3 regions of the Vibrio orientalis CIP 102891 genome follow, and region 1 is predicted to be linked to each of the others. Evidence: predicted binding sites of a transcription regulator. Region 1 holds the regulator's gene; each other region holds the start of a gene.

Region 1 (10,379 bases):
CTGCGCTTCACGCATGTCATCACCAACTCGTACATCAGCACCAAAGCGGAATACCGATTCACTGATACTGAATTTACCCGTTTCACCAATATTGATGATCATACCTAGGCGGCGTAGACGACGTAGCGAAGTACGCACTTTTTCAAATAGTTTTTCTTTATCTAAGTCAGAGCCTGTCGCACGGTTTGTTACTAGCTTCATCAGCTTGCTTTCATCGGCCAGCGCGAGTAACTCTTCATACAGCTCTTGGTTAGTGAAGATACCTTCATGAGCCAAACGCTCTGGGCTTAGGTAAAGGAAACAGAGAACCTTACCCACCAGCATATCAAGCTCAGACAACACACTACGGCCAATCAAAGAGGTCGAACGTGGGCGTAGGTAAAAGAAGCCTTCTGGCGCTTTCACTAGCTCTGTGTTGTAGCGTTGATAAAACGATGATAGCTCGATTTCGAAATCCGACAGCAATGCATGGTTATCGAGATCTTCACTTGAGATATGACGCCCTGCACGCAGCATACTGTCTAGCGCTGGGAACAGAGGGTTTGAAATTGCTTTTGCCAGCTTATCTGACATGTAATCATTAATATCGGTCGATGACATTTGCTTGTACCTTTGCACCAAAATCGTTAATCGCTTGCCAATCTGGCTGGATCGCTTGATAGTCGGACTCTGAATAGCCGAGACGCACAGCTTGGTCGATAACAATTCGTGCTAAATCAAAATGATGAGTCTGTGGATGCTGCGCAAGATAATCACGTAGCACTAAGCCTAAGTCGATTGGCGAGCCTTGTTCTTTATGAACTTTTAGCATGCCCCCAATACGCTCAGACAACTCATCGTTGACCTGTTGAAACTCTTCGTATTCCACTTCTAATGGCACTTGGCCAGTCACTTCGTCATCACGAAGTACCAAAGCTTCATCACGAAGGTCTGAGAGACGCTCAGCATCTGCATAAGTCAGATACCAAGGCATATCGAAATAATCTTTCACTGATTGGCGTAAACGCGAGCTGAATGCTCGGTTCTTATCCATATCAATGGCAGTTCGGATAAACTTGTGTACGTGGCGGTCGTAACCAATCCAAAGGTCAATCGCTTGTTGACCCCAACTGGTGATGCGATCGAGCTTCATCTGTAAACCAAACAAGGTTTCTGCAATGAACTCAAGCTCATCATCTCCATACACAAGTTCTTGAATATCAAGAATCTGGGTCTGAAGTTCATCGCCAGCCGCTTGTAAGGTATCTTGTAGCTCTTTAAGTGTGTTTGACGTTTCAGATAGCAGCGATTCACAGTTGTTGATCGCGTCACGCCAATCTTTATTCAGCAGCTCAGCGATCTGAATCTTCACAGATTGCTGCTGCTCATCCATCACACGCTGGTTCAGATCGATTTGATCGAAGATCTCACCCACGGAGTATTTAAGGACGCCATAGACGTTTTTACGCCAGTGACCCGGCGTACCACCTTGACGAGCCGATTCAATCGCTTTTGCCATTTCATCAGCCACCATAGAGAGCTGAATGGATAGTTTTAGCTTAGAGAACTCGCGGTGACGCACATAGTAATCAGTAATACCAATCGCAAGCGGCGATAGGCGGTAGATACTTGCACCGTCCGTCACTTCGCTGGTAAAGCGGCTAATTAGTCGCTGCTTAACCATCTCGTTAATCGCGTTATTGGCACGAAATGCGGACGCATCCCCCGTTTCTTCGAATAATCGAGTCACGATAGTGAACGCATCGTGGAGTTCGCCCTCTCCTAATTCTTCATCAAACCTTTCGTTACTCAGAACAGCAATCGCAATTAAAAATGCCAGTCGTTCTGTCGTGAGGTTCAATGAGAAGTCATTCTGCTTAACCCAGCCAACCAATTCATCAATGGGTTGCTCAGCAGCATTTAGAGTCATCTCGCTCATTGTTAGTCCTGCTTATCTTTCTTTTGTGCCCATACATGTATGTATCGGCCTAACGAGAGGTATGGCTCTTGTCTACAAAGTTGTTTCTCTAGCGCTAGCACATCTTCATATTCGTAGTCGCCCATGTACTCCATATTGCCTATGTAGTCACTGAAACAACGAATACCAGATTTACCACAAATCGTGAAACCAGCATCTTCTATCCATTGATAGACCTCTTCTGGTTTTAAGCCCTTTTGCGGCTGCAGCTTAAATCGTTTTCGATGTGGCATTCCATCAAGTACATGAGGAATATTGCCACACACTACGTTCTTATATACCAATCCATGATGGTTATAGAACATAATTGATGCCACCCCACCCGGTTTCACCTGTTCAAGTACATTTTCCAGTGCGGGCTTAGGGTCAGCTAACCACTCCATCACTGCATGAAAAAGCACCACATCAACTTGCTTATCGAGATGTTTCTCAATAGATTGCACAGGTGAGTGAATGAAGCGATACTGCTCAAGCAGGCCGTTATTTGCAATATCCTGCTCTGCTAATTGCAGCATTTCAGAAGATAGATCACATAACGCTACATGATGTCCGAGCTTAGCAAGCTTTTGAGACATTTGTGCCAATCCGCCACCTGCATCAAGCACATTAAGTTGTTTATTTGCCCCATCAACAGTATGAAGTACCTGTTGAAGATCTTCCCAAACAATGACTTGGCGTATCTCGCCTTTGTCTGAGCCGTAAATATTTTTTGCAAATTTGTGGGCAATATCGTCGAAATTGCGGTCTTCAGTCACAGCAGCTTGAGTTATCATGTCTAATCGTGCTGCTATTCTGTCACAAGAAAGGCAGGAATAAAGAGGCTTTCTCTTAAAATATAATCAATTGATGTTTTTTCGGACTATTTAAGTATGTTTGAGCTGAAAAAAGTTGTGTCTTCTTTGCTAATGCCCCTACCAGCGATGTTAATCATTGGTATGTTGGGTCTTATGTTAATCATGTTCACACGTAAGCAGAAGACAGGATGCTTTGTTGTTTTGTTCTCTTTTATTGGCATTTTCTTAATTGCCTTCCAACCGGTTTCTTCTCGACTATTGATGCCTTTAGAGCGTCAGTACTCCGCATTTTTCCCGGTCGATGAATCAATAGACTACGTTATGGTGTTGGGAAGTGGGCACGTTGTCGATGACAAGATTCCACCAACGTCAGAATTAAGTCGAACTGGTTTAATGCGTTTAGCGGAAGGTATCCGCGTTATGCGCATCTACCCTGGTTCTAAATTGATCTTGTCAGGTTATGCTGGAGGGTCAGAAGTGAGTAATGCCCGCATGATGGCAAAAGTCGCTTTATCACTAGGCGTTTCAAAATCTGACATTATCTTACTGGAAACAGCAAAAGATACTTGGGAAGAAGCGAGACAGGCCGCCGCTTTCGTTACCACAAAGAAACTGGTCGTCGTCACTTCCGCAAGTCATATGAAACGTGCGTTGAACGAGTTCCATTCAGCAGGCATGGATCCTTACCCTGCTCCAACCAACTACCTAGCACAAAATAACATTACTCAAGCATGGGAAAAGTACACACCAAAAGGCAAGTACCTTGAGCAAACTGAGCGCTACTGGCATGAAACGTTGGGCCGTATATGGCAATCATTGCGCGACTGGGCGTCAGACTATGAAGAACAAAGTCTCAATGCAGCCGACAGTGCGCTTTAACAGATAAAAAAAATACCGAGGCATGCCTCGGTATTTTTATATTTGGATCTCGTTAGTCACCGGCGAACATATAGCCTTCACCGTGCACCGTAACAAAGATTTGCGGATTCTTAGGGTCGAACTCCATCTTTGCACGCATACGACGAATGAGCACATCAATCGTACGATCGTTTGGCGCATCAACACGATGACTAATCATGTTTAGAATACGCTCACGGCTTAATACTTGGTTCGGGTACGAGGAAAGTGCAACAAGCAACTCATACTCAGCTTTGGTTAGCTTAACTGGCTCACCGTTACGGCTCAAAGCGCGACGTTGAACGTCAAACGTCCAATCACCGAAGCGAACCATATTTTCATTCGCTTTGTCGCTATCGACATTGCCAGCAAGGTTACGTGCAGCCGCAATTCGCCACAGTAAGTTTTTAACTCGAACCAATAGCTCGCGCAGTTCAAAAGGTTTGGTGACATAATCATCAGCGCCCATTTCTAGACCGACAATCTTATCAATGCTATCCGTGCGTCCTGTTACCAGGATAATTCCAATGTCTGATTGACTGCGAAGTTCGCGAGTCAGCATTAATCCATCTTCACCAGGTAGGTTAATGTCTAACATCACTAAATCAATCGCATTACTTTGTAGCATGTTGCGCATCTGCTCGCCGCTTTCTGCTTCGCTGACGTTGTAACCTTCATTTTGAAAGTAGCCAACTAGCTTACTACGAGTAACTGCGTCATCTTCTACAACTAGTACGTGATAACTCATCTACACCACTTATTTTACATTGGGATTTGCTCTATCTAATATTCTATTCATAAATAGTAACATTTCTAGTATTTATCACTTTAAAAGCTAGAAAGATCATTTTTTATTGATTCAAGACAAAACTTCTCTAGCCATTAATATCTGCCAATAATCACATTTATCTTGTCACATAAGTAATTACCGCTGTTCATTTTTATTGGTTACAATGTCGGTAATTATTTGGGGAGTAACACCTAATGCAAGAAATCAAAGCATTCAATGAAAAACGTGCCGAAATCTACTGGTGGTTGTCTAGCCTTTTTGCTAAAGAGTTAACAGAAGAGAACGTTGCACAATATCATTCACCTGAAATTCGCTCTTTTCTAACAGGACTGGGGGAAAATGAGCAACTCAAGCCGTCAATTGACCGTATTACTGATGCACTAAACCGTCTTATGGATCGTGAAGATGCGCAACTTGAGCTAGCGGCTGATTTTTGTGATCTTTTCTTAAAGTCAGATAAAGACTCGGCACTACCATACGCATCGATGTATATCGGCAAGTCAGGCCTGCTCAACGATACTCCAGCTAAAGAGATGGAGGAAGTGATGGCTAAGCATGGCGTTGCGGTGGATAAAAACCTCAACGAACCAGCAGATCACATTGCGATTGAGCTCGATTTCTTGGGTAACTTGATCATTCGTTCAAATGAAGCAGAGGACGAAACTAAGATTGAAGAAGCTTTTGCAACCCAAGAGCAGTTCATTCGTCAGCACCTGCTTAGCTGGATGCCGCAATTTTCTGACAAATGCCAGAAATTTGATGAGTTCGGTTTCTACTCTGCCATCAGCGCATTTGCTGTTGCCTTCTTAGCTTTAGACTGTAGCTATCTGCTAGGCGAATAAAGACAACATTGTGACCTCCGGCAGGTTGCTTTAGCGTTTTTTGTTTGCTCTTAAGAGTTTTGCGGTCTAAAATTGTGACCGCAAACGATAAAAACAAACGAATCAAATACAAACCGCTAAATAGAGCGGTTTTTGTGTTTCTGATACTTTCTGTCTCGGTATTCTAAACTGAATATAATTCCGCGGCAGTCATCGACAGGACAGAACCTTATGGCCACTATTAAAGACGTTGCTCGCCTTGCTGGTGTATCAACGACAACTGTGTCACATGTAATTAATAAAACGCGCTTTGTTGCTGAAGCTACTCAAGAAAAAGTAATGGAAGCAGTGACAGAACTAAACTACGCACCTAGTGCTGTTGCACGTAGCCTGAAGTGTAATACCACGCGTACGATCGGTATGCTGGTGACTCAGTCAACAAACCTTTTCTTCTCAGAAGTTATCGATGGTGTTGAAAGCTATTGTTACCGTCAAGGCTACACGCTGATCTTGTGTAACACAGGTGGTATCTACGAAAAGCAACGCGACTATATTCGTATGCTGGCTGAAAAGCGTGTAGACGGCATTCTTGTCATGTGTTCTGACTTAACGGAAGAACTGAGCGAGATGCTAGATCGCCACAAAGATATTCCAAAAGTGGTTATGGATTGGGGTCCTGAGAGCTCTCAAGCAGATAAGATCATCGACAACTCAGAAGAAGGTGGCTATTTAGCGACTAAATACCTGATTGAGCATGGTCACACCGATATTGCCTGCCTAAGTGGACACTTTGAAAAAGCAGCGTGTCAGGAGCGTATCCGTGGCTTTAAGCGCGCGATGAACGAAGCAAGCCTTCCAGTTAACGAAGATTGGATTCTAGAAGGTAACTTCGAGTGTGATACTGCGGTACTCGCAGCAGACCAAATCGCAGCAATGGATAACAAGCCAAGCGCAATCTTCTGTTTCAACGATACCATGGCACTTGGCTTAATGAGCCGTCTTCAGCAGAAAGGTATTCGCATCCCTGAAGATATGTCCGTTATCGGTTACGACAACATTGAACTTGCAGAGTATTTCTCGCCGCCGCTGACTACCGTTCACCAACCAAAACGTCGCGTGGGCAAAAACGCCTTTGAGATTCTACTAGAGCGCATAAAAGACAAAGAGCACGAGAAGCGTATCTTTGAAATGCATCCAGAAATTGTTGAACGAAATACCGTACAGAACATTAAGAAATAACTTATTTGACAAACACTTAGTCAATAGAACTATATTGACTAAGTGTATCAACTGAGCCTATTTATTGAAGCAAGATCACATTTATCCTATAGAGACGTGATTCTCAGCCCAAAATCCATTTATGCTTATTATTGTTCGATTATGCCACGAACAGGGCAAACCATTTCGAAAGGATGGGACGCAAAGCCTCCGGCCTTCAACAAGTTAATTGTTTGGTAGCGGGGTTGCCGATGGTAAATATGCATACTCGTCAGATTGTAATTACTAGCAATCGTATGACACCTGATTGACAATATGCCTGCAAAATTTGCTACTCTCTCGGACCTGAATTGGTGGCGTATACATATACACCGAGAATACACAGCATGGATAAACCAATACTAAAAGACTCAATGCGACTATTTGAGCCGTTAGGCCTAATCAAGTCTCGCTCAATGTTTGGTGGCTTCGGTATTTTTGCCGACGACACTATGTTTGCATTAGTCGTCAATGATAAGTTGCACGTTCGGGCAGATGACGTACTTGCAAAGCAGTTTAAATCTCTTAGCTTAGAACCTTACGTTTATAAAAAACGTGGCTTCCCTGTCGTAACCAAGTACTTCGCCCTCAGCGATGATTGGTTTGAGAATCAGGAAAATACGCTTGAGATTGGCCAAGCTGCTCTAAGGGCAGCTAACAGCGAAAAGACAAAGCAAGCAAAAGCGAAACCTAATCGCCTAAAAGATCTGCCTAACTTAAGGCTAGCAACCGAACGAATGCTAAAGAAAGCCGGGATTGATAGCGTTGAGAACCTAGAGGAAACCGGTTCTGTAAACGCATTTAAAGCCATTCAATCTTCGCACTCTTCAGAAGTTAACGTTGAGTTGCTTTGGGCTTTAGAGGGCGCGATTCACGGCACACATTGGTCTGTAATCCCTCACAGCCGACGTGAAGAATTGCTCAGCCAATTAAGTCATTAATCGACCACACAATTTCTATTCCTTTATAAAAAGTCAGCAATTACGCTGACTTTTTTTTCTTTGTTGAAATTTACTGCTTGCTTTCCCTGTCTAGTCTATTAACACTTTGTTTTAATCGGCCATGATTCTTGATGGAGCAGCACATGAATAAAAAACTCATACTTGGCGTTATCTTTGTATCACTCATCGTTTTGTTAGGTGTGAACTTTGGCCAGTACCTAACCTTAGATAATGCCAAAGCGCAGCAAGCAGAATTGGCGGCTTTTATCTCCGATAATTTTGTCGTTGCCGCAGCGAGTTATTTTATTGCGTACGTTGCAATTACGGCCTTCTCTATTCCAGGAGCAGCGGTCGTTACTCTACTTGGCGCTGCCCTATTCGGTTTTTGGACAAGTCTAGTCCTAGTCTCTTTTGCTAGTACAATTGGTGCCACCCTTGCCTTTTTAAGCAGTCGTTACTTACTGCGTGACTGGGTACAAGCTAAGTTTGGCGACAAACTTAATGCCATCAACCAAGGTGTGGAACGTGACGGTGCTTTTTATCTGTTTTCACTGCGATTGATTCCTGTCTTCCCCTTCTTTCTGATCAACCTACTGATGGGCCTAACCCCTCTCGCAACTGTGCGTTTCTATTTAATAAGCCAACTCGGTATGCTTCCCGGTACAGCGGTATACCTCAACGCAGGTACTCAGCTTGCTCAGATCGACTCTCTCTCTGGTATCGTCTCCCCAACCGTGCTCGCGTCGTTTGCTCTGCTCGGTCTATTCCCGGTTATCGCGAAATGGATAATGGCAAAATTTAGAACTGAGCCATCCGCTTCGAATGGAAATGTTTGATGAAGGTATTTTCAGCCGTAACGCCAACCGAAGCTCATATCATCTGTGAGCTTCTTAAATCTCAATCTATCGACTGTGAGGTACGCGGAGAAGGTATCTTCGGCTTACAAGGAGAGATCCCATTTGGCGAGAGCAGCGAGCCATACATATGGCTGTTTGATCAACGTGACAGTGCGAAGGCATCTGAAATTATTAGAGAGTTTCAATCTGAGCAAGAAAAGCAAGATTGGCAATGCGATCAGTGTGGAGAGCAGAATGAAGGTCAGTTTGGTGCATGTTGGCAGTGTGGTAGCGTCACACCATAATCAGCCTAATTATTTAGTGTCGATTTGCTCTTTAATGAAAGCAATCGAGTGTTGATTAAACTCATCGGGGCGTTCAACGTTACACACGTGACCGCAGTTTTCAATCTCACGTAACTGACTGTCACTGTGTGCGGCAACCATTTCTTTGACAGGCTGAATGAACATGTAGTCCCTATCACCCATTAAGTAGAGCGTTGGTATTGATAACTCTCTATCTTTGAAGTAACGCATTAATGGATTGACTTCAGCGGTGAGAATAAACCAACGCTTAAACTCTTTCTGGCACAGCTTCTTTGCTTCCCGAATAAACAGGTGACGAGACTCTTTCTGAGCTCGCTGTGGCATAACGATATAAGCAAATAGGCTGTATAACCACATATAAGGGACAATGTGCTTACACATGTTGCCCAACCTTACCAACACCTGCGAGCGGGTATTCAAGCGAGTTACAGCGCCACCTAGCACCATCGACTTAACACGTTCCGCCGAAAGCTCAGCAACATTGCGAACAATGATGGTACCAAGCGACATTCCAACAAAGTGAGCAGAGCGGATTTTTAAGTGGTCGAGCACCTTAAGAATATCAATGGTTACTGCTTTGAACGTGTAACGATTGGCAATCAATTCTTTGAGTAGTTGATTCGATTTACCATGTCCACGCAGGTCAATCAGCAGCAAGTTAAAGTGCTGCTTATACGCCTTTATTTGCTTAAACCAAATCGATGAACTGCCCCCAGCACCATGCACAAATACCACCCACTCATCACTGGTAGGGTGCGCAAAGGTTTTGTGAAACAGTAAAGACTCGCTCATAGTGAATTGAATTGTGCTCTGAATTTAGATTGGTTAGGAGAGTATCATAAACATAGAAGGAATGAAGTCTGAACACATCATTTCTTGTTCAAGTTTGTGCAAATAAGCTGCAAAAAGAGACAAAAAAAGGCGCTGTTATGCGCCTTTTTTATTAACAATTAAGAGCAGAGTGATAAAGCTCCAAATACTCATCTGCGGCCTTGTTCCAGCAGAAGTTTTGCTCCATGGCGTATAACTGCACTCGTTTAACCTCATTCGGTTGCTGAGCATAGAGAAGCAATGACCTTTGCAGGACGTTTAGCAATGCATAAGGCTCTGGCTGGTCAAAGATAAAGCCGGTCGCGTTTTGCGGGTCAGCATCGTAATCATTCACGCTGTCACGTAAACCACCTACTCCACGCACAATCGGCAAAGTGCCGTAGGCCATGCTGTAGATTTGATTTAAGCCACATGGCTCAAATTCTGACGGCATAATAAAGAAGTCAGCGCCTGCTTCAACGAGATGCGCAAGTTCATTACTGTACGCTTCGACAAAAGCAAACTTATCACTGTGTTTGGCTGCAATGTCTTTGAGCTGAGAAGCTAAGACTGGGTCTCCGGTACCAACAATCACAACTTGAACATCATGCTTCAGAAAATCTGAAAGAATAGGTAACAAGTAGTGAATACCTTTTTGATTCGTCAGACGACAGACCATGCCATAGACCGCGACATCTTCGGTCTGTAAACCGACACGTTGCTGCAGTTCTTTCTTACATGCCTTCTTACCACGCACCATACTCTGGCGATTGGCTTTATAGTTAGCAGGTAACAAGGAATCTGTTTGCGGGTTCCATGCCGAATAGTCACAACCGTTGAGTATGCCGACAAGATCGTCAGCTCGTTGCTGAAACTCAGCAGCCATACCGTGACTACCTAACTCTGTTTTCAGCTCTTGAGCATAGGTCGGACTAACGGCGTTAACCTTA
Region 2 (10,379 bases), 1.3 Mb from region 1:
CTCGTCCCTCGTTCTTGAGGATGACGGTAGTTATATTTTGGCTATCGCTGAGTACGAATTTGTCATTCCATAGAGTGACGAAGGAGCGAGTAGGGAATCTCATCCAGTTTTTTGCTGACTTAAAATTACGCTTTGTCTCAAACTAACAGCAATAAAAAAGGGTTGGCACCAAGTACCAACCCTCTAGAATCTTGTTCTATCTGGAGCCGAATCTACTTCGTTTCTTCTTCCATCTGCGCATTATCTACCACATGGTTCTCGCCTAAATCTCTTGGCAGAACTAGGTTAAGCAGAATTGCCACGATACCGCATAGACTCACACCTTGAAGGCTGAACTCGCCAACACCGAAAGCCATACCACCAATACCAAACACCAGTGTAATAGCAACGATCACAAGGTTACGTGATTTATGCAGGTCGACGTTGTTCTTGATTAAGGTGTTCAGACCAACGGTGGCGATAGAACCAAACAATAGAATCATGATACCGCCCATGACAGGCATTGGGATGGTTTGCAGTACTGCGCCAAGTTTACCAACCAGTGCTAAGACGATGGCAGTAACGGCAGCCCAAGTCATGATCACAGGGTTAAAGGCTTTAGTCAGCATAACCGCACCAGTGACTTCTGAGTACGTCGTATTTGGCGGCGCACCGACCATAGATGCAGCGATGGTGGCTACCCCGTCACCAGTGATGGTACGGTGCAGGCCTGGTTTCTTAATGTAGTTTTTACCGGTTACGTTTGAAATCGCCAGCATATCACCAACGTGCTCAACTGCTGGTGCAATCGCAACTGGAATCATAAATAGGATTGCGTTGATGTTGAACTCAGGGAAAGTAAAGTTAGGCAATGCAAACCAAGCAGCTTGCTGTACCGGGGTGAAGTCAACAATACCGTAGCCAAGGCTTAGACAGTAACCGACAATGATACCGCCTAGAATTGGCGTTAGCTTCAAGAAGCCTTTCGCAAACACACTTAGAATAATCGTAGTCAGAAGTGATGCGATAGAAATAACTAAAGAGGCATCCGCATCAATAACTTGTGCGCCATCAACCTTACCTAGCGCCATGTTAACAGCAACAGGAGCAAGCCCTAAACCAATCACCATGATCACTGGGCCAACCACAACAGGTGGCAGTAGCCTATGAATGATTTCCACACCGCGTACTTTAATTAGCGCGCCCATTGCAACGTAGACAAAGCCCGCTGCCATTAAGCCACCCATAGTGGCAGGAACGCCCCATGTTTGTACGCCATAAAGAATAGGGGCAATAAATGCAAAAGAAGAAGCAAGGAAAATGGGTACGCTACGACGGGTCACAAGTTGGAAAAGAAGGGTTCCGACGCCAGCGCCAAACAGAGCAACGCTTGGGTCTAATCCGGTAAGTAGAGGTACCAACACCAATGCACCGAATGCAACAAATAGCATTTGTGCACCTTGAATGGCATTTTTCATATTGTTATTCCTTTCTATGGCTGGAGTGAAAACAGACATTGGTCATCTGCTTGGCAAAAATAAAATTCGCGGGATTTTATCATTGTGCCAAACGATTGCAATTCGAACTGGATCAAATATTTGGTGATTAATCGATAGAACTGCCCAATGAGTTAACGAGGTTGGCTTAGATTTTCGGTAGTGGAGTAGACCTTTAGTTGCCCCGTTGGCGATAGTTGCTTATCATCAGCGTTTAACGAGTAGTAAATTGATGTTAGGAAAAGTATGCGCCATTTAGCTTTGTTGGTTTTAGGGCTGGTTACATTACCTGCTATGGCTTTGACCAATGTAGATTTGTACCGTTCAGAAGTAGTGCTAGATCAAGCGGCAAAAAATGCCGATGCACAAGCACGAATCGAGGGTATGAAAGAAGTAATTGTTCGAGCTTCAGGTGACCGTAATGCAGTAACCAATGAAGTGGTAAAAAAAGCCTTAAACCAGAGTAGTCAATACCTTGCCCAGCTCAGTTATGGTCAGATGGGTGAAGCTCAAACCTTGAGAATGGGCTTCAGTGCGCCGCATATTCGTTCTCTTCTGAGCCAAGCTCAGCTTCCAGTATGGCCTGCTGCTCGTGCAAATATTCTTGTTTGGTTGGTTGAAGAACAAACAGACAGAAATATCATCTGGGAGCACTCACCTTCGGCAGTGCTTGAGCAGCTTAAAGGTCAGGCTGACAAGCGAGGACTACCGTTGACTGTGCCAGTCGGTGATTTCGATGATATTACCGGCGTAGCGGTTTCCGATTTATGGGGCGGTTTCGTCCAACCTGTCGGAGAAGCTAGCCAGCGCTATCTTGTCGATGCGGTACTGGTGGTAAAAGCGCAAGGTAATACATTGCGTTGGACGCTTTACGATCAAAAACCAGCGACGATTGGCGTGACTCGCCAAGCACCGTTATCAGGCTCAAACAATGGCGAAGATGCAGCGGTTAAGATGGTCAACCAACTTAGTGACTACTACGCGAAGAAAAACGCAGTTGTTGTTGCCAATGAATCATCTGAGGCTATCAAGGTTCGCTTTACCGAATTGAGTGACGCGGTTGGCTTCTTTACTTTGGAGAATAAGCTCAAGAAACTGAGCTCAGTTGCTTCTATCGATATTCTGAAGATTCAAGGTAACCAAGTGACCTTTAACGTGCACTTGCTCTCTTCGCCTGAAGAATTTAAGCAAGAAGTGTTACGCGCGGGCCCAATTAAACAGCTTGAAAGTGTTGTTGAAACGCCAGTGGTCGCGATTCCTGAGCCAACGGAACCAACACTTGAAGTGACGCCAGAGTCTGCTCAAGGCGCAGTAGAATCAAATGCACAGCCAACAGATGAGTCTACGCCATTAGAGTCAGCAAACACTCCGACGGCACCATTAGTTCCAGCTGAGCAAATCTTAGTTTATGAATGGCAAGGCAAACCGTATGTGTATGTTGCGCCAGCCATCGAAGGGGAAATTGTTATTACTCCAGATGTGACAGAAAATGAAGCGGAACCTGCCGTTCAATAATATTGTGCTTTTGATTAAGTCACACCAGCTTTGATAATTAAAAAACCGATGGAGCAGCCTATCGGTTTTTTAATGGCTTAGATTTATCGCTTAGCGTGTAACTATTGCATAATTAGCTCGATTGTAATTTGGTCGTACGAATAAACATCACCACCAAACTTCGCACTAAATGCACTTGCATCCTTTTGTTGGCTGAAACTTGCAAGCGTACTTCCCATCGCCCCTTTTTGATTAGAGCCCACCACATACCAAGCTGATTTAGCGTCTATAAAATATTGGTCATCTGCATGTTCCCACGGGCTTTTGCTCATATCATGAACATACACCTCACGTGCTAAACGTGTATTCTCTGGTTGTAACAGAAAAGCAAATAGGTCTTTTGTCGAACAAAATTTATTAACGCTTTCTTTGCCTTGCTGAAATGACTCACCTTTAGGTCCAGGGAAGTTACTGATGATCATGCCACATAGATGACACTCATCTGCTTTTTCAATCGCAACTGCCTCACGTAGCATGGTTTCTTGAGGATCTTCACTGCAACCTATCAACATCGCTGGGAGCAGTAGTACTAAGCTGACTTTGGCTAGTCGTTTTAACATCATGGAATGCCTCATTATAGTTTTTTGTGTCTAAAGATGATCATCGCGGCGACTAAAGGAGCAATGATCCAAGCTAACATGGTTAGCAGCAAAGTCGTCGTTGAATAGCTGCTGTTAATCGCCACTGCGAGGACGCCACTGACATCGCTTGTGTTTAAAGCTGAAAGGTTAATCAGTCGGAATAGATCGGCGGGATTGAACATCATCACTTGTACCAAGCTGTGTTGTGATAGACCATCATCCATACCGACCAACAGTGCCAGTAAGGTCAGATCAAACACCAAAACAAAAAATAACCAGATGAGCAGAGCTGCCCCCGCTGCTTTTGACTTCTCGCTCGCGAGTAAGCTAATTAAATACGCCAAGCTGATAAATGCGAGGCCAAGTAGGATTGAAGTGGTGATGAAAAGTGCAAAAGAGCTAAAGATGGCGCTTGCAGAGCTGGTGGCGCTAAGGAGCAAACCTGCGCTACCAAAGCCAATGATGGTGGCCAGCGAAATAATACTGCCTTGGCCGATAAACTTTCCGAGTAGCAACTGAGAATGGCTGATCGGATAGGTCATCAGCAGGAGTAAGGTGCCAGACTCTTGCTCGCCAACAAAGCTGTCATAGCAGAGCAGCAGGGCAATCAGCGGAATAATAAACACTGACAAGCTCGATAAACTGGCTATCGTGGTGGATAGTGAGGGTGCACTTAATTGTCCTGAGGCAGCACTACCGTAATAGCTTAAGCCTATCGCCATCACTGAGAAAATCAGGGTTATTGAGATCAACCAGCGATTGCGCAAACCGTCTTGGAACTCTTTAATGCCTACCGCAATAATAGGGTTCATTGCTATTCCTCCTCGTAAGTGACGGGTGATTGAGTGAGAAAGTGTTGATAGATTTGCTCTAGTGTCGCGGGGGTGACCTGCAGGTCTTGTAGTGTGTCGTAACCGACTAGCTCTTTGACCACATCCAGTTTTTGTGATTCTGGGATATGTAAACTGTCAGGTGACGTCATAAAGCCTTGTAGCTTGCTGTTCGCGGCAAGGGCTCCGTTTAAACCATGGGTCTTTATCACGACAGGGAGTTTTGCCTGCTGTCTTAATGCCTCAAGAGTTCCGGCAGCAATGGTGGTTCCTTTTGATAGAATCATTGCTCTATCGATGTGTTTTTCTACTCCTGGTAAAACGTGTGAGCACAGTAGGACACTTGCGCCTTTATTTTTGAGTTGATCAACGCTTGCGTAAAAATCTTGAGTAGCAATGGGATCCAGTCCAACGGTGGGTTCATCGAGCAACAATAGTTTGGGTTCACCGAGGAACGCTTGCGCTAAGCCTAGTCGTTGACGCATGCCCTTTGAGTAGTGCTTAACTTGACGATTTTTCGCATCATTTAATCCCACATCACTGAGCAGAGATTGTATCTGACCTTTAGGGGCGGATTTAAGACGAGAAAAATAAGTGAGTACCTCTAAGCCAGTCAGTTGATCGTAGAATGATACATTCTCTGGTAAGTAACCAATCGACTTACGGCTATGCCATGCTTGTTTTGAAAAGGGGTCGGTATTGAAAACGCGAGCGCTGCCACTTGTGATATCGATGATGCCAAGAATGACTTTCATCATAGTGGTTTTACCAGCACCGTTGTGACCAAATAGGCCTAGTGCTTCACCCGAATTTAAGGTTAGATTAACCTGATTTAATGCTAGTAACTGCTTATATTGCTTGGATACGTTGTCGAGTTTAACAATGGCTTGGCTCATGATTAGCTTTCCTCGCGATATGAGCAGGACGACTGTGTCGAGTTAAGTGATGAGTGACGATAACAAGTCGTTTGATTGTTACTATTTAACTGTTCTTGCGTCTCTTTATGTGGCGACATTAATGGATAGGAGTCCTTAACACCTGCTGGTTTTAACACAGGGAATTGTTTTTGAATCCAACGTAGCATTAGAACGGCTGGGCTATCGAGTAAGACTTTTGACTCAGGGTATTGCCACACTAGCTTGTCGATGCCGTCATTGGGCTCAAATGGAGTATCACCGACACTGTCATTGTCGAGATCCCAACCAAGATAATTACTCCAGTAATTTCCGATACCATGTTGGCTCCACTCTTGCTCTCTGGTTGATACGTATTTGACCTGGGTTGGGTTATTAATAAAGTTGTTGCCAAAAATCTTACCGTTTTCAGACCCGGCAGTGAGATGAATGCCGATTTCAGCGGTATTGATGGTGTTGTAGCTCAGGGTGTTATAGCTTGAGTTGTAGACGAAAATACCTTTTCCTTCACGACCTATGACCTTGTTCTCTGGTTTGGTCCAAATATTTTTTAGTATGTTGTGGCTGATCTCTGAGTAGGTAATAAAGTTCATCAAGATGCCGTAGTCTTCACTATCTAAGCTTTGATTTCCCTTTATTATCAGTTGTTTGGAGCTCATCAAGGCATACCCTGCGCGCGTGTCATAGGCAAGGTTATCAATGACCTGATTATTATGAGAGTACATGTAGTGAACCCCATAACGCAGATCGTGCATGGTATTGCCTCTTAGTTCGCTTTCAGTGCTGGAGATAATGTATAAGCCATCTCGAGTTTGACTGACTTGGTTACCAATGACCTGAGCATGTTTGACACCTGACAGTTGAATACCGTTGCCGCGATCCGCCGAGCGCAGTTCAGTATTGCCTTGAATGGTATTGTTCTCGATTAAGATATGTTGTGCGCGCTGGGTCCAAATACCGAACCCATTACCACGTAAATCGTTGTTGCGGATGATTAGATGTGTAATCGCAGTATCGCTATAGATGCCAGCATTTTGCTCCGTTAAATCGTCACCCCAATTAAGGATGGTGAGACCATCTATAGTGATGTTGGAAGCGAGGAGAGTTAAGGCATTACCACTTCCTTGTGCATCGATCACTGTCTTTGGTGAACCATTTAGGGTGATGCCATGTTCTATGACGAAGCTGCCCACATAGTGCCCATCTAACAGTGTGACAACATCCCCTTCTTGACGTGTATCGAGCACACTTTGCAGATCGTCCTCAATCGTTACTCTAATGTCTGCACTAAGGGCAGGTAGAGCAAGCAGGTAAGTAATGAGCAGCCAAAACCAATGGATTACTTTCAAATAGAGTCCCCTTATTAACGTTCCCCTTGTGAACCTTGCCTCCACGGAGGTGGAGACAAGGCGTTGAGGTTACGCTTCTACCAGCATTCGTCCGCGCATTTCCATATGGAGCGCATGGCAGAACCAGTTACAGTAGTACCACTGAACCCCTGGTTTATCGGCGATGAAAGTTACCGACGCGGTTTGTTGAGGGCTGATTTCCATCTGTACGCCGTGGTTGGTCATACAGAAACCGTGGGTAACATCCTCAATGAGATCTAAGTTAGTCACGACAATGGTGACTTCATCACCAAGTTTCACTTTGAACTCGTTCATTCCAAAAGTCGGAGCAATGGAAGTCATGTAAACACGAACCTTGTTGCCATCACGAATGACTTTATTCTGCGTCATAACGTCGACACCATCTTTTTTGGCCATTTCAACTGTTTCGGCGAAGATCGGATCATTACGGTCCCAAATCTTGTTAGGTTTGACTTTGCTGCGGTGAATGATGGTGCCATCATGAGGTTCGGCAAAAGTAGGGCCATCATGAACCAGTTTCATTTCGTCACCTGAGATATCGATTAGCTGATCATTTTCAGCTTTCAATGGACCGACAGGTAAGAAACGGTCTTTGGAGAACTTACACAGAGATACCAACCATTTGCCATCGGCGTCACGGGTTTCGCCACTTGATGTACTGTTGTGGCCTGGTTGATAGTGCACATCGATTTTCTGGCGAATGTAATTCACTTTTTCGCCGTTATAAGCGCGAATCGCTTCTTCAATGTTCCACTTCGCTACTTGGCTATCGAGGAACAAGGTGGTGTAAGCAAAGCCATTCTGGTCGAAGGCGGTATGCAGTGGACCTAAGCCTAATTCTGGCTCACCCACGATGGTGTCACGAGGTTTAATTTTGTCTGCAAAGAGTTCGTCAAGCTTAGCGATAGAGATGATAGAAACGGTTGGAGAAAGCTTGCCGTTAGCCATGAAGTATTTGCCGTCAGGCGACGTGTTCATACCGTGTGGCGATTTTGGTACAGGGATATAGCGAGTAAGGTCTGAGCCTTTACGACCATCAAGTACTGGAACATCGTTACCATTGTAAGTTTTGAATTTTCCAGCTTTCAAGGCGGCTTCACAGCGAGCTAAATTGAACACGACGACATGATCACGTTCTGCGGTGATCATCTCTCCCAAGTTCATACCCATTTCAGAGTTATAACAGGTTGATGCGAAGTATTTTCCGTCGTAGTCCGCGTCGGTATTATCTAGATTACCATCGACCATGACTTGGAAAGCGACTTCCATTTTTTCGGCATCAATCACGTTAAACAGTGAGCGGTAGGTACTGACGTCTTCAAGGTTCGCTTTGCCATCGTTTGTCATTGGCACTTCAAATTCACTATTACAAATGACGTATTTGGTTTCTGGCACTTTTTGGACGCGTAAACCGTGAATTGCTTGAACATTAGGGATGGTAATCATCTTGTCGACTTTCATTACGTCACAGCGAATACGTGCAACACGAGAGTTGGCTTTGTCGTTGATGAATACATACTTACCATTGTAGCGACCGTCAGTCATACTCATGTGCGGGTGGTGAGAGTCGCCAGACAGGATATGGGCACTGTCTCCTTTAATGCGTTTACTTTCGTTGGTGATGCCCCAACCAGTAGCACTACACGTGTTGAATACAGGGATACGCATTAATTCACGCATGGATGGGATGCCTAAAATTCTGACTTCACCTGAGTGACCACCACTCCAAAAACCATAGTATTCGTCTTGTTCACCAGGGTGAACAAACGGGCTGTTCTTGATTTCTTCGGCCTGAGCTTTAGCCATTGATGCAAACATTGCAGCAGTCATTGGAGCTGCTGCTACTCCTAAGCCTAAGGCTGCACTCTTACCGAAAAACTTTCGTCGGTCTGAGTTGATTGGCAAGTTGTCGTCATCATATTTACTCTTATCATCGCTCATGGGTAAATCTCCGTTTTACGTTATTGGTAAACTGATAGTGAATAACGATGCTCAGCTACTCACCAATCACTGTTATTGCTTTTCTACAATTGGGTTACTGGGATCTCAGAATCCATTTGTTTACGTTTTTTTCGTGCCATTTTTTTCAATGGTGGGCACTTACCATCGTTGGAGTAGGTAATTTGGCAATCAAGGCAGTAATGGCATTCACGCATATTGATTACACCATCAGGTTGAATTGCTTGAATCTCACACTCTTTCGCGCAAATTTTGCACGGAGAGCCACATTCAGGGCGGCGTTTAAGCCAATCAAATAATCGAACGCTATTGGATACTGATAGTGCCGCGCCTAGTGGGCAGAGATAACGGCAGAAAGTTTTACGGTTAAATAGGTTTAGGCTGAGCAGAAACACAGCCCAGAGGACAAATGGCCACTCGCGGTCAAACTTGAGTAGGAAGGTGGTTTTAAACGGTTCTATTTCAGCGAACTGCTCAGCTAATGCGAGAGAGTCGAGAGAAATCGCGAACAAGCCAAGTAGGATTAAATATTTGATAGCCCAAAGTCTTTCGTGTACGGCCCAAGGCAGTTCAAACTGAGGAATTTTCGCGTAGCGTGCGACTTGGTTAATTAGCTCTTGAAGCGCACCGAATGGACATAGCCAGCCACAATAGACTGCTCGCCCCCAAAGTAGCATAGTGACGGCTGCTGCACACCAAAGAATAAATATAACAGGATCGAGTAAGAACAGATCCCACGAGAAGCCTTTGAACAGCGATTGTAAAAAGGTAAACACGTTAACGACAGAGAGTTGCCCTCCCCATGACCACCCAATAAAGACTACAGTAATGACCAAAAAACCATGACGTAATCGGTGCATGAAAGTAGGGTGCTTAACCAAAATATCTTGGAAGAAAAGAATTAGGATCAGCACACTAATGAGAGTGAGCAATAAGATGACTTGGACTTTACTCTCTTGCCAAACTTGCTCGGTAAGGCTGAGCTCTTTTGGTGGAATAATAGCTGGTGGAGTATCCACATAGTGTTCAAGCACATCGTAGCTACCTTTAAAGCTGGTGAATACACTATCGATAGGGCCAGTCTGACGACGTACTAACAGCTCTATTTGCCAACTGGCGCCGGGATCAAATTCATGGTGCGCTTGGACTTTAAACATTGACATTTCGTGGAATTTTGGAGAGCCCTCAGCGTATAAGTCGCCAATACGGGTATGATCTAAATCCCTGAATGAAACCTCGTTGTCATTTTGGTGAACTTGTAAGCGGTCGAAGATTCCGCCGCGAACATAACCTGAACCCTTGTAGGAGTAACCATTGCCAAATACCGCAATGAGATGCTCGCCCGGCTTTAGTTGTTTCAGTAACCATTGATATTCTGATTCACCAAACAAGTTGATGCCAATCGTTGGGATATCCGCTAAGGCATAGTAGATCTCGGAGAACATTTCTTGGCTTTGTGATGCGGCAACGGTATCGACGTTCTCAGCTGCCGTATCAGTAAACGCATCTTGTACAGCTTGATTGGTAAGATAGAGTTTGCGAATTGAACCGTCCCCAGTCAGTTCTAGCCAGTTTTTCTGCTCAAAAATGTCGGTTTTAATGGTCGAGATAGGTTGAATTATATCGTTTGAAGGCGTGATGATACCGAGGGATTCTGCCGCCTTGGTCGCTGCTTTGGTTATCGCGACATTCATCA
Region 3 (10,379 bases), 1.4 Mb from region 1:
GTGGCTGTTCAATGCTCATCTATGGTTCTTATCTAAGCAAAAAAGAAAACCTGCCAAAGATGGCGATGAATGTGACGCTAGTGGATACCGCAGTCGCGTTTATTGCCGGACTAGTCGTGATGCCTGCGATGTTTGTCGCGATGCAAAAAGGCGTGCAGATCTATGCTGAAGATGGTTCGTTGCTGAGCTCTGATACCTTGGTATTTACGGTCCTGCCACTGATGTTTGATAGCTTAGGTCTATTGGGCCAGCTATTTGCCATTGTGTTCTTCTTGCTACTTACTATTGCAGCATTGACCTCATCCATTTCCATGTTGGAGTGTCCGGTTGCTCTGGTAAGCGAACGTTTCAACACCAAACGTACACCAACGAGTTGGGTACTTGGTAGTTTGATTGCTCTGTTTAGTGTGGTGATCGTATATAACTTTGGCGAGCTGTTTGGCCTGGTGGCGATGGTGGCAACTCAGTACCTACAGCCAGCAGCAGCACTGTTGTTCTGCTTATTTGGTGGTTGGGTATGGAGTCGTCATTCAAAGATTAAAGAGCTAGAGCAGGGCTGCCCTGAGTTCACTCAAGGCTGGTTTGGTAAACTATGGCCTGCTTATGTGAAATTTGTCTGCCCTGTTTTAGTGGCGACGGTTATCTGGGCCTCATTTGGTTAGTAGTCAATTTGGCTAACAGGAAAGCGACAGACAAATAAAAAGCCCGCATAGTGATATGCGGGCTTTTTGTTTTTAACAGCTTCAGTTTACTGAGCAGGCGTGTTGATTTGACCAGTCGTTAATGGATCAACGTCAAGGTCAGTGACCTCTTCAATGAACTCCTCAACCACTTGTTCAACTTCTTCATCATCTTGCTCAAAGTAAGCTAAGTGGAAGATTGCGTCGCCTTCGTTTACCAAAGGTAGTGTCTGTTGACCGATAACAATACCGCCTTTGCGAGCAGTAAGTTCAATCTCACTGTGACCGAGTGGGGCGCTGATATACGCCAGAACTTGGCCTTTTTCAACTTTCTCACCCAGTGTTACAACAGTACGTAAGATGCCATCACTTTCAGCACGTAGCCAGCTAGTGGATTTTGCAATCACAGGTGTTGGCAACTTTTTACGGCTTGAACGCAGCATGCCAATCGCCTGCATTACACGTTGTACACCAATGAAACCAGCACTGATACAAATAGGCTCAAAGCGCAATGCTTCGCCTGCTTCGTATGTCAGAACCGGAATGCCCAGGCGTTCAGCTTCGCTACGCAGAGAACCATCACGTAGTGGAGCATCGACTATCACTGGCGTAGCAAACGCCTGAGCAATACGAAGTGTTTCTGGGTTACTTAAATCTGCTCGAATTTGCGGCAGGTTAGTGCGGTGAATCGCACCCGTGTGTAAGTCCAGAATGTAATCACAGCGCTTAGCAACCTGAGAGAAGAAAGTATTCGCCATGCGTGAAGCCAGCGAGCCTTTCTCACTTCCTGGGAAGCAGCGGTTTAGATCGCGTCGATCCGGTAGGTAACGCGATTTATGAATAAAGCCAAATACGTTGACGATTGGCACAGCGATCACAGTACCTTTGAGCTTGTTAGCGTCAATGGTGTTGATCAACTGTCGTACAATTTCAACGCCGTTGAGTTCATCACCATGGATAGCAGCGTTGACCATTAAGACAGGTCCTGCTTGTTTACCATTGATGATCTCAACCGGGATCGATAAAGGTGAATGGGTATAGAGCTTGGCAGCTTCTAACTCAACAACCTTACGTTCTCCCGGCGAGATAGACTCGCCGAGAAATTCAAATGCGCTATTGTTCTTAGCCTTTGCCACGAGTTTTAGTCCTTTTGCTTGCCGCATTCTTCTCAATAAATTCGACAATCATTCCAGCAATGTCTTTACCAGTTGCGGCCTCAATACCTTCAAGACCTGGAGATGAGTTTACTTCCATGACTAATGGACCGCGGTCTGATCTTAGGAGATCCACCCCAGCCACATTTAGACCCATTATCTTCGCAGCCGCTACCGCAGTACGGCGCTCTTCTGGAGTGATCTTAATTAAAGATGCACTACCACCACGGTGTAGGTTTGAGCGGAACTCACCTTCAGCACCTTGACGCTTCATGGCTGCAATCACTTTGTCACCAAGTACGAAGCAGCGAATATCAGCACCGCCAGCTTCCTTGATGTACTCTTGCACCATGATGTTTGCTTTTAGGCCCATGAAAGCTTCTACAACGCTTTCTGCTGCTTTACGAGTTTCAGCCAGAACCACACCGATGCCTTGAGTACCTTCAAGTAGTTTGATCACTACTGGCGCGCCACCTACCATTTCAAGTAGATCTTTTACGTCATCAGGCTTGCTAGCAAAGCCAGTGATTGGCATACCGATACCTTTACGCGATAGCAACTGCATTGAGCGCAGTTTGTCACGAGAACGAGTGATCGCTACTGATTCGTTAACTGGGTACACACCCATCATTTCGAACTGACGTAATACCGCAGTGCCGTAGAATGTTACTGACGCACCGATTCGAGGAACAATCGCATCAAAGCCAGACAGCTCTTCACCTTTGAAGTGGATCTCTGGTTTTTCTGAGTTGATATTCATGTAACAACGTAGCGCATCAATCACCTTTACTTCGTGACCACGGCTTTCTGCCGCTTCAATTAGACGCTTGGTTGAGTACAGGTTCGCGTTGCGAGACAGAATACCAATTTTCATTATTTGCTTTCCTCGAAAGGGACTAAAAACGATTCAACAGGGTCGACAATGATGCGATCGTGCATTGCAGTGCGACCTAATAACATGCGAAAAGCCATGTTTTCGCGATTAGTTAAAGTAATTTCAATTGGCCAACTTTTTCCGCCAATGCTCAGTTCAGATTCGATCACATAACGTGACTCTTCATGACCACCTGAGTCGCGCACAGTGCGCTCATCAATTACTTTAGCTTCACAAACTTTTTCGAAATCCGTGTCGTGTTGTTTTGGGTGAATCCAGAAGCGGACCCATAGAGCTTCGTCCTTCTTAAAGCTCTCTACTTTGAACGCGTGTAAACAAGACGTCCTGGCTCCGGTATCAATTTTTGCATTAATTTCACTAATACCTAAACCTGGCAGGCTAAGAGTTTCTCGCCAACCGACTAATAGTTTTTCTTTCATCGCAGTACAAATTTTATTAGAGAGAATTACAGACTCAGTTAGGGATAAACTCAGTCCACCGATACAACTTAAAATGTTTATTTAAATTTGAGTTATCGCTTGAAGAGGGCGTTTGTGATGAGCCCAAGAAGCTTCAAGGAGGCGGACTGTATCAGTCACGTTGGCTACTGACTAACGAAATAAAATGTCCATGACGACAAATTTAATTTATCGATAATGGTGAGAAAGTAAGCGTCTAAAATTTGGGACTGTAAGCCCAATTCTTAGGATTAATCATAGGTTATTGACGTCTATAACATATGCAACTTAACAAGTGCGCTAAAGTTGTTGATGAACATTATCGTCAATAGTTAGAGGGATTTATGAAAACAACAATAGCAAAAGTAGTGGCGTTGTCGGCGGTTGCAATTAGCTTATCTGGTTGTGTAGGTAGTAATGCTGTCACGGGAATGCTGATGAAGTTTAACGTTGAAGCTGTCGATAACCGTTATGCTAGGGGCGGCCTAAACATGTTACTTGCACCTGTGTACGGTATTACTGTCGCGGCGGATTATTTAATTTTTAACTCGCTCGAGTTTTGGACAGGTAAAAACCCACTAAATGGTAAGCCACACATTTTCGATACCAAGACGGAAACCATGATTGATATTAATGATGATCTGGATGATTCGTTGAAAGAAGCACCAATCGCCCCAATCAGCCAATATCGCACTATTGAGCGTGGTCACATGCTCTCTTTGGATGCAAACACGATCCAAATGGATATCACCTATGACAATGGTGAGCGCGCTACCCTTATTGGGGTCAAAGAGGGCGAGGAGGTTTCTTACTTTATTGACGGGGAATTAGTCGCTGAAACTAGCCTGCAAGAGCTTGAAGATTATTTAGCGACTCAAGCATAAAGCGCATGTAAGTGATAAAAAAGCCGAGCTAGTGATAGCTCGGCTTTTTTTATATTGACTTAGGCTTTGTCAGGAATCGCTTCTAATAGCGCAACCATTTGATCCCAGAATAGGGCGACAGTATCAATCTTCACTTTCTCATCAGGAGAGTGAGGGAACTTGATGGTCGGGCCGAAAGAAACCATATCCATGTTCGGGTAAGGTTCTTTAAATAAACCACACTCAAGACCGGCGTGAATCACCATGATGTTTGGTTTGTGGCCGTAGATGCCTTCATACATGTCACGGAAGATAGCCATGATTTCAGAATCCGCGTCTGGCTTCCAACCTGGGTAAGCACCAGAGAATTCAATCTGTGCACCCGCTAGCTCAGCAACAGAAGCTAACATGCCTTCTACTTGCTGGCGACCAGAGTCAATCAGTGAGCGTACTAGGCATAGCACTTGAATCTGATTCTCTTCAGTTGTGATAACACCAACGTTAAGAGAAGTCTCAACCACACCTTCGATTTCATCGCTCATGCGAATCACGCCATTTGGACATGCGTTTAGCGCAGCAATAAAGCGTTGTTGGTCAGCAACGACTAAAACTTGTGTGTCGGTTTTGATAGCTTCATTGAAAGAAACAATGTCAGTTTCCACTTTACCTAGCTCTGTTTTAAGCAGGTTAGTGTAGAACTCAAACAGCTCTGCAAGTTTAGCTTCGTTTTCAGCAGGGACAGCGACCGTGATAAACGCTTCGCGAGGAATCGCATTACGTAGGCTACCACCGCGGAATTCAACTAGGCGAAGATCGAGCTCTTGTGCGTGACCCGCTAGGAAACGTGCAACTAGCTTGTTGGCGTTACCACGACCAGTGTGAATATCACAGCCAGAGTGACCGCCTTTTAGGCCTTTAAGGATCAGCTGGCGAGTCACATAACCTGCAGGGATTGCTTCACGTTTGATGTCAAAAGTCATTTCGCCATCAATGCCGCCAGCACAGCCCATGTAGACTTCGCCTTCTTGCTCTGAGTCAGTATTAAGAAGGATATCGCCTTCTAACCAACCTGCTTCAAGACCAAATGCACCGGTCATGCCTGCTTCTTCATCGATAGTGAGTAGTACTTCGATTGGACCATGCTTGATCTCAGTTGATGCCAGAACAGCTAGACAAGAAGCCATACCCATGCCGTTGTCTGCACCTAGGGTTGTGCCTTTAGCGGTAACCCATTCACCATCAATGTATGGTTGGATAGGATCTTTAGTGAAGTCATGATCCGTGTCTTCATTCTTTTGTGGCACCATATCGATGTGCGCTTGTAGAACGACACCCTTTTTGTTTTCCATACCCGGCGTTGCCGGCTTTTTAATGAAAACGTTGCCTGTTGGATCACGGCGAACTGGTAGGCCTTGCTCTGTTGCCCATTTCACAATGTACTGTGCTAGCGCTTCTTCATGTTTAGAAGGGTGAGGGATAGAACAAATCTTATCGAAAAACTGCCATAGTGGAGCAGGTGATAAGTTGCTGATTTCAGAATGGAATTCAGACACGGATGACTCCTTAAAAAGAATAATGCCAGATTTTGTTGTGCAGCGCGGTTGTACGGGCAGAACAAAAAGCTAAATCTGACCTATTAAATAGAGGCCACAGCATAGCACTACAGACCTTTAGGTAGTAGTAAAAGAGAAATCGAAAGCAAAAGGGCAATCACATATTGGGTATTTTTCGCGAAAACGTTTACGCACCTAAGTTCGTAACTTTTGTAGAAAACACCGTCACCAGGCTGATGATTCTGTAATTTAATTACACTTTAAATTTGATTGAAGTCAATTTATGAAGTTTATGTGATATTTGTCACGCAAAAGGTTGTAATTAATTTTCTTTGGGGTATATTAGTAACCAACTTCGAAAGCGAAGAGAAAATGCTCAAAGGATGAGTCCGATTTGTCGCCTCCAAGGAACCGAGAAATCAATATTTGTAATCTGTTTTAATTGATTTAGAAGGTGATAGTTATGAAAGGTTTACCAAGTGCAGCGTTCTGGCTAAACAGCTCTGTTTACACAGGTACGTTTACTTATCCAACAAGCTTTGGTTACTAATCCGAGGTTTGTGACTCTCGAACAGAGTATGTTCACCCCTATTATTGGAATTTTTTTTCAGCAGCTTAATTCTTGCTGACATGATTCAACCGCCACTCAAATTGAGTGGCGTTTTTTTATCTGAAAAATAGCATATCTGTATATCTTAACTTTGTGCTTTCCTTAGCTAGCTCTTCTTACTGTAATTTTATTCGCATAAACTCATATTGCACGCCGAACATTTGCCATTTGGTCACTTGTAAGTTTGCAACACTGCACAAAAAAACACCTTTTTCTCTCAAAAGTTAATTTTAATCTTAGTTGCTGATAAGTAGGCCTTTTTACTGGTTTTTTGGGCAATGTAATCGATTGAATTTCCCTTTTACAATTAGAAATATTAGTTAGAGTCTTAATTCTATCTGGAATTTACTATTTGATGACATTATAATTCCCGCCAATCGATTACGCAACCGTTTACTTTTTACCTTTTTAGGATTCGATTATGTTCGAAAAACTATTCAAGCTCAGTGAAAATGGCACGACAGTCAAAACTGAGATCATCGCAGGTATCACTACCTTCTTAACGATGGCTTACATCATCTTTGTTAACCCAGCGATGCTTGCTGATGCAGGTATGGACAAAGGTGCAGTGTTTGTTGCTACCTGTCTTGCTGCAGCAATTGGCTGTTTCATCATGGGTTTTGTCGCTAACTACCCAATCGCTTTAGCACCGGGTATGGGTCTGAACGCATTCTTCACTTACGGTGTTGTTCTTGGCATGGGGCACTCATGGCAAGTAGCGCTCGGAGCGGTTTTCGTATCGGGTGTCATCTTTATGGCACTGAGTGTATTTAAGGTACGTGAATGGATCATTAACTCGATCCCAATGTCTTTAAGAACGGGTATTTCGGCGGGTATTGGTCTTTTCCTGGCGTTTATCGGTCTGCAAAACTCTGGCATTGTTGTTGATAACCCAGCGACCTTGGTAAGCCTTGGTGACATTACTGGTCTACAACAAGCACTTGCTGCGCTCGGTTTCTTCTTAACGATTGCATTGGTATACCGTGGTGTACGTGGCGCTGTAATGATTGCAATCCTAGTGATCACTGCGATTGGCCTACTGATGGGTGACGTTCAGTGGGGCGGCGTAATGTCTACACCACCAAGCATTGCTCCAACGCTAATGCAGATGAACATCGCTGACGTATTTGAAGTTGGCATGATCTCGGTTGTATTTGCTTTCCTATTTGTTGACCTATTTGATACAGCAGGCACGCTGGTTGGTGTTGCAACGAAAGCTGACCTAATCAAAGAAGATGGTAAGCTTCCTCGCTTAAGTAAAGCGCTGCTTGCTGATTCAACTGCGACATCAGTGGGTGCGATGCTAGGTACTTCAAGCACAACCTCTTACGTTGAATCCACAGCAGGTGTTGCGGCTGGTGGTCGTACAGGTCTAACAGCAGTCGTCGTTGGTGTGTTATTCCTTCTGGCGTTATTTTTCTCGCCGCTAGCGGGGATGATTCCAGCGTACGCGACAGCAGGTGCACTTTTCTACGTAGCAATTCTAATGATGTCTGGTCTTGTTAGCGTAGACTGGCGTGATTTGACAGAAGCGGCACCGGTTGTCGTGACATGTCTGCTTATGCCTCTGACATACTCTATCGCGGAAGGTATTGCACTTGGCTTTATCTCTTATGCAGCGATTAAACTGCTAAGTGGCCGTGGTCGTGAAGTTTCAGTGAGTGTTTGGGTCTTAGCTGCGGTATTTATTATCAAATACTTAGTGGCTTAACTTAACAACTCCGCTGCTTTTCTTTGTTGGAAAAGAGTTTATTTATTGTCGCTATAGCAGTCATGGCTGCTATAGCGATTATTTTTGTCTAGAGAATCAAATCTAGCCCATAGCCAGCGTTGAACTGTTCATTCGTGCTGAACATTTTATTTATGGCATTGGTATTATGCTGCACTTTCGGTAAAATAAACGTTTGCGTAGCTTTTCCCCCAAACTGGCCGATTGCGATCATTTCATTACAGATGCTTTGCGGGGATGCAGATTTTTCAAATTATTAGGTTATTACAATGGCTAAGAAATTCATTATCACTTGGGACCAAATGCACACACTTTGTCGTGAATTGGCAGAAAAACAGATGCCAGCAGAGCAGTGGAAAGGTATTTGGGCTGTGAGCCGTGGCGGTCTTGTTCCTGGCGCAATCCTAGCGCGTGAACTAGGTATTCGTCACGTTGATACAATTTGTATCTCTAGCTACGACCATGATCACCAGCGTGATATGACGGTAGTGAAAGCACCAGAAGGTGACGGTGAAGGTTTCCTAATCGTTGAAGACCTAGTGGACAGTGGTGACACTGCGCGTAAACTTCGCGACATGTACCCGAAAGCGAAATTGATCGCTGTATGTGCAAAACCTGCAGGTGTTGAACTACTAGATGACTACGTAGTTGATATCGCACAAGACACTTGGATTGAGCAACCATGGGATATGTCAATTCAGTACGTTGAGCCAATCAATCGTAAACAAAAGTAATCTCTTTGCTTAATTCCCACCTATTTCTTGATAAATGACCCTTTCTTGGGTCATTTTTTTTATTACTATTTAGTAATCATAATTTATTTAGGTCGAACTCATGTCAGAGGAAGTCAGCAAGAACCTCTCCGAAACCTTATTTGCGAATCATAAGCAAGCAAAAGAAACGTCTGGGCTTACCCGCTATATGCCGAGTAGCCAAACATTTCTTGATGGTAAGCTAGAGGAGGATGGCTATAAGTGGTATCGCAATCTTCGTCGTATGCAGTGGTCATGGCAGGGACTTGACCCCATAGAGATCGAAGCGGTGTTGGCCAAAATTGCGGCCTCTAAGCATTCGCGTACCAACGATCAGTGGCTAGATACCGTGATGGGCTACCACAGTGGTAACTGGACTTATGAGTGGACGAAACTGGGGATGCTGCATCAAAAGCGCGCAGCAGAACTTAAGGGAGAGGATGCGGCAGATGAGATGTTTAACGCATCGCTATGTTTTAGTATTGCCGGGTATCCACACCTAAAAAATGACAACTTAGCCGCACAAGCGCAAGTGCTTGCCAGTAATGCTTACACTGAAGCGAGCAATAAAACCAAATACATTGTCAAACGTATTGAGATCCCATACCAAAAGAAAACTATCGTCGCTCATTTGCACTTAACCAGTACCGAAAAACCGCAACCTGTCGTTATGGTCAGTGCTGGGTTAGACAGCTTACAAACGGATCTATGGGCGCTGTTTCGTGACCATTTGGCGAAAAAGAACATCGCCATGTTAACGGTCGATATGCCTTCTATTGGTTACAATACCCACTGGAACTTGACTGAAGACACGTCGCGCTTGCATCAGGCAGTGCTGAATGAGCTATATCACATCCCTTATGTCGATCACCATAAAGTTGGCTTGATTGGTTTCCGCTTTGGCGGTAATGCGATGGTACGACTCTCGTTCCTTGAGCAAGATAAAATTAAAGCCTGTGTCTCACTTGGGGCGCCGATTCATGATGTGCTCTCTTCGCCGGAAAAACTCAAGCAGATGCCTAAGATGTATTTGGATGTATTGGCATCTCGATTAGGTAAGACAGCGGTCGACATTCATAGTCTCGCAGGGCAACTGATGGCTTGGTCATTAAAGGTTCAAGGCATCTTAGCGGGACGCAAGACCCGAGTGCCGATTTTGGCGATGAGTTTAGAAAATGACCCAGTCTCGCCCTACAGCGATAACCAGTTAGTTGCGGTTTACAGCGACTACGGAAAAGCGAAGAAAATTAGTGCTAAGACAATTACACAAGGTTATGAGCAATCCCTCGATTTAGCGATAAAGTGGTTAGAAGATGAGCTAATTAGATGACAATTAAACTAATTTAGACAACACTTATGTATACGAGCTACCCAGACTGTTTAGTCCTGAAGTATGCGCGAATAACAATAAGTAAATGAATATGGAGATTCATTATGTCTGAACAGACAAAAAGTCCGACACATTATCGCTTGTTAACCACACTGAGGGCTATTGGGCCTTACCTGCGCGAATCACAAAGTTCTGAAGGCTCTTACTTGTTTGATTGCCTATCGGTTTGCGTCAATGATAAAAAATCACCAGAGCAGCGCGAGTTTTGGGGCTGGTGGCTTGAACTTGAGAAAAATGGTGAGGCATTTGAAGCCCGTTACCGCTCAGGTTTATACGACGTGACAGGGGAGTGGCAAGACAAAGCGCTACCTAAAAA

Evidence for each region. Region 1 encodes PurR, which represses purine synthesis genes. Its sites were predicted from a motif close to TNANGNAAACGTTTNCNTNA; they were not measured.
Region 2: a site for PurR is predicted at 1,541-1,560, ahead of VIA_RS18445 (uracil-xanthine permease family protein). Genes of this name have one in related genera too.
Region 3: a site for PurR is predicted at 6,574-6,593, ahead of VIA_RS19310 (NCS2 family permease). Genes of this name have one in related genera too.

What each region holds. Positions count from the first base shown of each region.
Region 1 is NZ_ACZV01000005.1:447,631-458,009, reverse strand. It holds gene mukE (chromosome partition protein MukE) at 1-600, opposite strand, end outside; gene mukF (chromosome partition protein MukF) at 581-1,918, opposite strand; gene cmoM (tRNA uridine 5-oxyacetic acid(34) methyltransferase CmoM) at 1,921-2,712, opposite strand; gene elyC (envelope biogenesis factor ElyC) at 2,827-3,630, shown strand; gene torR (two-component system response regulator TorR) at 3,683-4,396, opposite strand; gene torD (molecular chaperone TorD) at 4,633-5,280, shown strand; gene purR (HTH-type transcriptional repressor PurR) at 5,491-6,498, shown strand; cyclic di-GMP riboswitch class I at 6,643-6,730, shown strand; gene VIA_RS12600 (TfoX/Sxy family DNA transformation protein) at 6,864-7,457, shown strand; gene VIA_RS12595 (TVP38/TMEM64 family protein) at 7,601-8,293, shown strand; gene VIA_RS12590 (putative signal transducing protein) at 8,293-8,598, shown strand; gene VIA_RS12585 (alpha/beta fold hydrolase) at 8,608-9,411, opposite strand; gene glgA (glycogen synthase GlgA) at 9,563-10,379, opposite strand, start outside.
Region 2 is NZ_ACZV01000005.1:1,707,103-1,717,481, reverse strand. It holds gene VIA_RS18445 (uracil-xanthine permease family protein) at 213-1,457, opposite strand; gene VIA_RS18440 (DUF2066 domain-containing protein) at 1,722-2,990, shown strand; gene VIA_RS18435 (nitrous oxide reductase accessory protein NosL) at 3,092-3,592, opposite strand; gene VIA_RS18430 (ABC transporter permease) at 3,604-4,422, opposite strand; gene VIA_RS18425 (ABC transporter ATP-binding protein) at 4,425-5,336, opposite strand; gene VIA_RS18420 (nitrous oxide reductase family maturation protein NosD) at 5,339-6,703, opposite strand; gene nosZ (TAT-dependent nitrous-oxide reductase) at 6,773-8,665, opposite strand; gene nosR (transcriptional regulator NosR) at 8,749-10,379, opposite strand, start outside.
Region 3 is NZ_ACZV01000005.1:1,881,854-1,892,232, reverse strand. It holds gene VIA_RS19340 (sodium-dependent transporter) at 1-662, shown strand, start outside; gene VIA_RS19335 (succinylglutamate desuccinylase/aspartoacylase family protein) at 749-1,843, opposite strand; gene rimK (30S ribosomal protein S6--L-glutamate ligase) at 1,803-2,708, opposite strand; gene VIA_RS19325 (ATP-dependent zinc protease family protein) at 2,708-3,148, opposite strand; gene VIA_RS19320 (DUF3332 domain-containing protein) at 3,511-4,050, shown strand; gene VIA_RS19315 (aminoacyl-histidine dipeptidase) at 4,110-5,582, opposite strand; gene vcdP (small protein VcdP) at 6,046-6,132, shown strand; gene VIA_RS19310 (NCS2 family permease) at 6,614-7,903, shown strand; gene gpt (xanthine phosphoribosyltransferase) at 8,191-8,655, shown strand; gene frsA (esterase FrsA) at 8,756-10,003, shown strand; gene crl (sigma factor-binding protein Crl) at 10,108-10,379, shown strand, end outside.